Regions from separate parts of the Brenneria goodwinii genome, predicted to be linked through region 3. Evidence: predicted binding sites of a transcription regulator. Region 3 holds the regulator's gene; each other region holds the start of a gene.
What was found. Region 3 encodes Fur, which represses iron uptake genes when iron is present. Its sites were predicted from a motif close to ATAATAATGAGAACNACTATCAA; they were not measured.

Region 1: ACN28R_RS16845 (TonB-dependent hemoglobin/transferrin/lactoferrin family receptor) is a predicted target of Fur. The motif match lies at 1,069-1,091, and genes of this name have one in related genera.
Region 2: ACN28R_RS14600 (Nramp family divalent metal transporter) is a predicted target of Fur. The motif match lies at 1,389-1,411, and genes of this name have one in related genera.

What each region holds. Positions count from the first base shown of each region.
Region 1 is NZ_CP014137.1:3,792,951-3,795,225, reverse strand. Features, by position in the region: gene ACN28R_RS16845 (TonB-dependent hemoglobin/transferrin/lactoferrin family receptor) at 1-967, opposite strand, end outside; gene parC (DNA topoisomerase IV subunit A) at 1,442-2,275, shown strand, end outside.
Region 2 is NZ_CP014137.1:3,291,760-3,294,034, forward strand. Features, by position in the region: gene ACN28R_RS14595 (2-hydroxymuconate tautomerase family protein) at 1-70, shown strand, start outside; gene ACN28R_RS14600 (Nramp family divalent metal transporter) at 113-1,351, opposite strand; gene grpE (nucleotide exchange factor GrpE) at 1,833-2,275, opposite strand, start outside.
Region 3 is NZ_CP014137.1:2,747,595-2,749,869, forward strand. Features, by position in the region: gene fldA (flavodoxin FldA) at 1-428, shown strand, start outside; gene fur (ferric iron uptake transcriptional regulator) at 756-1,205, shown strand; gene glnS (glutamine--tRNA ligase) at 1,273-2,275, opposite strand, start outside.

The DNA.
Region 1 (2,275 bases), 1.0 Mb from region 3:
TGGCTCCATAGCGTCGGGTTTCGCTATGCTGGTACGAAGTACCGCCGCGAACATAGCTTGATTGACCAACCTGAGTCCAGGTAGGGAAGTGAGTATGGTTGGTTTTGTGATAGTAGTCTAGCGTGCCGGTCAACTGATGGTTTTCTGTAGCCTGCCAGATACCGGATGCCAGTATCGCATCGGAATGCCAGTTGGCCGGGTTACTGTCAACGGTGGCGTCGCTGTGGTTTTCGGTTTCATTGCCGTCGCGGCGGCTGACTACGATTACGCCGCGCAGATAGTCGTCGCCGGCGGCGGCGGTAATGCCGTTGTGCCAGCTACGGTTGGAGGAATCATAGTCGCTCTGGTAGCCGAAATAGGTATTTTTGTCGGCGTTCAGATAATCGTTGGCGGATTTCGGCGTAAAGGAAACCGAACCGCCCAGCGCGCTATTGGGATTGGATACAGCGGTGGCGCCGGATTCGATATCCACCGAGCCGTACATGTACGGGTCGAGATAGTCGCCGCGACCGATGCCGTAGGTACCCAGTTGGCTGCGACCGCTGGTCTGTGAGATGGCGCGGTCGGTGGCTGCGGGCAGTTCAACGCCGTCAATATCAATGGAAACTCGGTTAGCGTCCAGACCGCGAATATTGTAACCGGTGGAACCGCCACGGTCATAGGCGCTTTTGCCGGAACTGGTGCCGCCGGCGGAGCCGTTGGCGCTGATCAGCGGCTGATAGCGCATCACATTGCTGAAATCGTTGACGCCATTTTTCTGCATGTCGTCGGCGGTAATGGTGACTTTGGTGCCGGCTTCTTTCTCAACTTTGGGAGAATAAACCGTCATCACATCGCCAGAGTGTTCAGATTCGCTGGCCGCATTGGTTTGCGTGGATGTTTGGCTATCGGCGGCAGCGCTGTTGAATGCCGTGCCGGCCAACATCCCGGTGAGCATGATTTTTCTGAGATTCTTATTGATTAACATAGTGATACTCTATTGATAGACGACTCCAGCGACCAGGCATGGTAACGCGGGCAATAGACTTCGGCAGAAATGAAGCCAGGGTTTGGTAACAACACAGAAATACCGTAATGAGAATTATTAACAAACATTAAGAGTTATCATTCGTCTTTTCAATTGTGGTTTTATTAAAAACTCTTAATAAAAGTGTCTTCTGGATGTCATTATTTGTCGTTAGGCGGAATGGTCAACTATTTGGAGAAGGAAAAGGGCGAGAGGCATGAGAGATCGCTTTGACCGCCGCGCAAACACAGGCCGATGCCCTGAAAACGGCTTACCGACATGAATCTCGGGCGGCGGTGCCGCATCGCCGGCGGCCGTTAAGGTCGCCAGCCCTTGTTCTCTGTGACAGAAGCCCGCCGGATAAGGTACTATTCCCGCCAAACAAGCGTGTCGGAAAGCGTTCTAATCGCGCTGCGATGTGAGGAAACGAGATAAATGAGTGAGATGACGCATGACGGCGCAGAAAGCCTGGCGCTGCACACGTTTACTGAAAATGCGTACCTGAATTATTCCATGTACGTCATCATGGATCGGGCATTGCCGTTTATCGGCGATGGCCTGAAGCCGGTACAGCGGCGTATCATTTACGCCATGTCGGAGCTGGGCCTGAACGCCAGCGCCAAATTCAAAAAATCCGCCCGTACCGTCGGCGACGTATTGGGTAAATATCATCCGCATGGCGACAGCGCCTGTTACGAGGCGATGGTATTAATGGCCCAGCCCTTCTCCTATCGCTATCCGCTGGTGGATGGTCAGGGGAACTGGGGGGCGCCGGACGATCCGAAGTCATTCGCCGCCATGCGTTATACCGAATCCCGCTTGTCCAAATACGCGGAAACCCTGCTCGGCGAACTGGGACAGGGCACGGTTGACACTGTGCCGAACTTTGACGGAACGATGCAGGAGCCGAAAATGCTGCCTGCCCGTCTGCCGAACATTCTGCTTAACGGCACCACCGGGATCGCCGTAGGTATGGCGACGGACATCCCGCCGCACAATATCCGCGAGGTCGCTGCGGCGGCCGTCGCGCTGATTGATAAACCCGGCGCTTCGCTGGAAGATTTATTGCAGCACGTTCAGGGGCCGGATTTCCCGACGGAAGCGGAAATCATTACCCCGCGTAATGAAGTGCGCAAAATTTACCAGAACGGGCGCGGTTCGGTGCGTATGCGCGCCATCTGGAAAAAAGAAGATGGCGAAGTGGTGATTACCGCGCTGCCGCATCAGGTTTCGGGCGCCAAGGTGCTGGAGCAGATAGCCAGCCAGATG
Region 2 (2,275 bases), 540 kb from region 3:
GGAAGTTGACACAGACAATTGGGGAATTGGCGGCATCCCGGTCACCGAGTTGAGAAAGGCTAGCAGTTAGCCCGACTAGCGGCGCAGCAGACGTGGCGCCGTTCATCCTGTTCTATTTGCCCAGCGCGCTGCCGATTAGCAGGTAAAGGTTCAGCGAAATCACCAGCACCACAATCACTTTCCCGGCATTTTGCACCAACCGGCTGTTTACCAAGTTCCCCATTAATTCCCGATTGCCGGTAAATGCCAGCAAAGGAATCAACGCCAGCGCGATGCCGAAACTCAGGATAACCTGGCTAACCACCAATACCCGAGTCGGATCCATTCCCGACAGAATGACGATAAATGATGGCAACATGGTGACGGTTCGGCGCACCCACAGCGGAATATGAAAACGAACGAAACCTTGCATGACAACCTGCCCGGCCAAGGTACCGACAACGGTCGAAGAAAGCCCGGCCACCACCAGGCTCAGGCCGAAAATAGTCGCCGCCGCTTTTCCCAGCAGAGGTTCAAGCGTCAAATAAGCGCGATCCAGATCGACAATATTTTGATTACCGCTGTAATGAAAAGCCGCGGCGGCGGTCGCCATCATCGCCAGGTTTACAAACCCGGCGATAGTCATGGCGATAGCGACATCGACTTTCGTCGCGGAATAACGTTCGGCGCGCGAGTGCCCGCCCTCATGTTGCGTAAGGGATGAATGCAGGTAAATCACATGCGGCATAATGGTGGCCCCCAGCACGCCCGCCGCCAGAAAAACCGCCTCGGAAGTCGGCAGACTGGGAATAACGATCCCTTTGGTCAGGGCGGCCAGTTCAGGCCGTGAGAACACCAGTTCGACAATGTAAGCCGCGGCGACAAACAGCAATAACCCGCCAATCACCATTTCCAACGGCTTCTGTCCGCGCCGTTGCAGCATCAAAATCAGAAAGGTGGCGATACCGGTGAGAATGGCGCCTTCCAGCAAAGATACGCCTAACAGCAGTTTGAAACCGATGGCGGCGCCGATGAATTCAGCCAGATCGGTCGCCATCGCGATGATCTCGGCCTGCACCCAATAGGCCCAGACGGCGGGCCGCGGAAAACGATCGCGGATCAGTTCAGCCAGGTTTTTACCGGTGGCGATGCCCAACTTGGCCGACAGCAGCTGTATCAACATCGCCATGATATTGGCCCACACCACGACCCACAGCAGGGTATAGCCATAGGCGGCGCCAGACTGAATATTGGTCGCGAAGTTGCCTGGATCGATGTAACCGATCGCCGCAATAAACGCAGGCCCCATCAAAGAAAGTTTAATTTTTCTTGATGTTCGGCTTGCTGACTCGGCGACGCGACTACTCGGCATAGTATGACCCTTCTAACTCTGTTGTTTTATCACTCTCACAGAATTGATAATGATTATCAAGTGCATTTAGAATGGCGACACCAATTCTTTTGATAGGTAATGGTGATGATGATCGATAAAAACAATAAAAAACACTCTTTTAATAAAAAAATATTAACAAAATATAAACAAAAAACCCATGCCGAAGCATGGGTTCAGACTGCCGACAAAGGGCTCTCAAACAATAGCGGATCGTAGGAAAGAGCGGCTCTCCTGCACCGAGCCGCCAGCAGATCCCCGCCTGCTGCCGCAGATACCGTGTTGAACATCGGTCGTCAAGCCGCTTTCTTCCGGCGGACTCTCACTCTCGTCGTTCCCGCGCAGGCGGGAATCAGCCGATGAATGTTTACGGTTCAGTGGCGGATCCCCGCCTACTACTGCGGGGATGACGGAGGGCAACGATCACGGGGACGACGTATATGATGCGCCGTCTACCCGCTCATCAGGCCTTCGCTTTAGATACCGCCACCATCGCCGGGCGCAGTAGACGTCCATTAAGCGTGTAGCCTTTCTGCATCACCATCATGACGTGATTTGGCTGATGGTCGTCGGACTCCAGCATGGTCATTGCCTGATGGACTTCGGGATTAAAGGGAACATTCACATCCTCAATCACCTCAATGCCGAACTTATGTACGGCATCCAGCAACGATTTCAGCGTCAGCTCAATACCTTCAACCATGGGAGCCAGCGCTTCGTTGGATTTGTCAGCCAAATCCAGAGCGCGTTCCAGGTTGTCGATGACCGGTAACATTTCGCTGGCGAATTTTTCCACCGCGAATTTATGCGCCTTCTCAACATCCATTTCCGCACGACGGCGGATATTATCGGCTTCGGCCCGGGCACGCAGGACGTTATCACGCTCACGCTGTTGCAATTCGCTCA
Region 3 (2,275 bases):
ATGACATCGCCAAAAGCAGTAAAGAAGATCTTGAAGCTTTCGATATTTTGCTGTTGGGTATCCCGACCTGGTACTACGGGGAGGCCCAATGCGACTGGGATGACTTTTTCCCTACGCTGGAAGAAATAGACTTTACCGGCAAACTGGTTGCCCTGTTTGGCTGCGGCGATCAGGAAGACTATGCCGAGTACTTCTGTGACGCGATGGGCACCATCCGCGATATTATTGAACCGCGCGGGGCGACTATCGTCGGACATTGGCCGACGGAAGGATATTACTTTGAAGCCTCTAAAGGTCTGGTTGATGATAAGCACTTCGTTGGTTTGACCATCGACGAAGATCGTCAGCCCGAACTGACCAATGAGCGTGTCACCGCCTGGGTGAAACAGATCAGCGAAGAGCTGAATCTGAAAGAACTGGTCGGCTAAGACGATTTTCCGGCTCTGATAGTGTTCCTGTCAGAGCCGGATTAATAGAAAAAACCTCTCGTAAAGATTGATACATTTTTCTAACTTCTTCCTATAAGTATGTACAATACCCACATCGGTTATGTGCATTCGTTTTGGTGTACCCCACTACCAACAATGGATTGCATGGTACATCCATATTGTGTGTGGAAATAATATTGTTAACATTTCATTGTTTTCATTTTGTATGCACGGTTCTATAATTGAGACGCTATTGCATTTTTGAGCCGACCGATGTCATAGGCTAGATAGCCTCCATTGATAAGTAAGCAACAGGACTAAATCCGCATGACTGACAATAACACCGCATTAAAGAAGGCCGGCCTGAAAGTCACTCTTCCAAGACTAAAAATTCTGGAAGTATTGCAGGACCCGGAGTGCCACCACGTCAGTGCGGAAGATTTATATAAGAAACTGATTGATATGGGCGAAGAGATTGGTTTGGCGACCGTCTACCGCGTACTGAATCAGTTTGATGATGCTGGTATCGTTACCCGCCACAATTTTGAAGGCGGAAAATCAGTTTTCGAACTGACACAACAACATCATCATGACCATCTGATTTGCCTGGATTGTGGCAAAGTCATTGAGTTCCGTGATGAGTATATCGAAGCACGCCAGCGCGAAATCGCGGAAAGACACAACATCAAACTGACCAACCACAGTTTGTATCTGTATGGCCATTGTAGTGGAGGGGATTGCCGTGAAGACGAAACCCTGCACGACGCAAAAAGATAAATCTACCGCATAAAATAAAACCGCCGAGGCGGTTTTATTTTTCTTTTACCTGCACAAACCCCTACGCTTATCCTACCCAGGTGTCCCGCAAGCCCACCGTACGGTTAAATACCAGATGCTGTGGACTGGAATAAACGCGATCGGCACAGAAATAGCCTTCACGCTCAAACTGATACGCTTTTTCCGCTTCAGCCTGCGCCAGACTTGCTTCAACGAAGCCATGGGTCACTTTCAGTGATTCCGGATTGATGGTCGACAGGAAATCGTCCGCCGCCCCGGGGTTGGCAACGCCGAACAAACGATCATACAGACGGAACTCCGCCGGCAGGCCGTGCGTCACGGACACCCAGTGAATAACGCCTTTTACTTTACGGCCATCGGCCGGATCTTTACTTAAAGTATCCGGATCATAGCTACAGTAGATGGTTGTGATATTGTCCTGATCGTCTTTATCAATATGTTCCGCCTTAATCACATAGGCATTACGCAGACGAACTTCCTTACCCAACACCAGACGCTTGTATTGCTTATTGGCCGACTCACGAAAATCAGCGCGATCGATATAAACTTCACGGCTGAACGCCACCTGACGCGTGCCCATTTCCGGTTTATTCGGATGGTTTGGCATCGTAACCCACTCTTCATGACCTAAAGGAAGGTTTTCAATTACCAGTTTTACCGGATCGAGCACCGCCATGGCGCGCGGCGCATTTTCATTCAGATCGTCGCGTACGCAGGACTCCAGCGCCGCCATTTCAACGTTGTTATCCTGCTTGGTTACCCCGATGCGGTAACAAAACTCACGGATAGACGCGGCGCTGTAGCCACGGCGGCGCAAGCCGGAAATCGTCGGCATACGCGGATCGTCCCAACCTTCAACAATTTTTTCCGTCACCAGCAGGTTCAGCTTGCGCTTGGACATGATGGCGTATTCAAGGTTAAGACGAGAGAACTCATACTGACGCGGATGGCAAGGTATGGTGATATTGTCCAGCACCCAGTCATATAAACGGCGGTTATCCTGGAACTCCAACGTGCACAGTGAGTGCGTCACGCCTTCCAGCGCATCG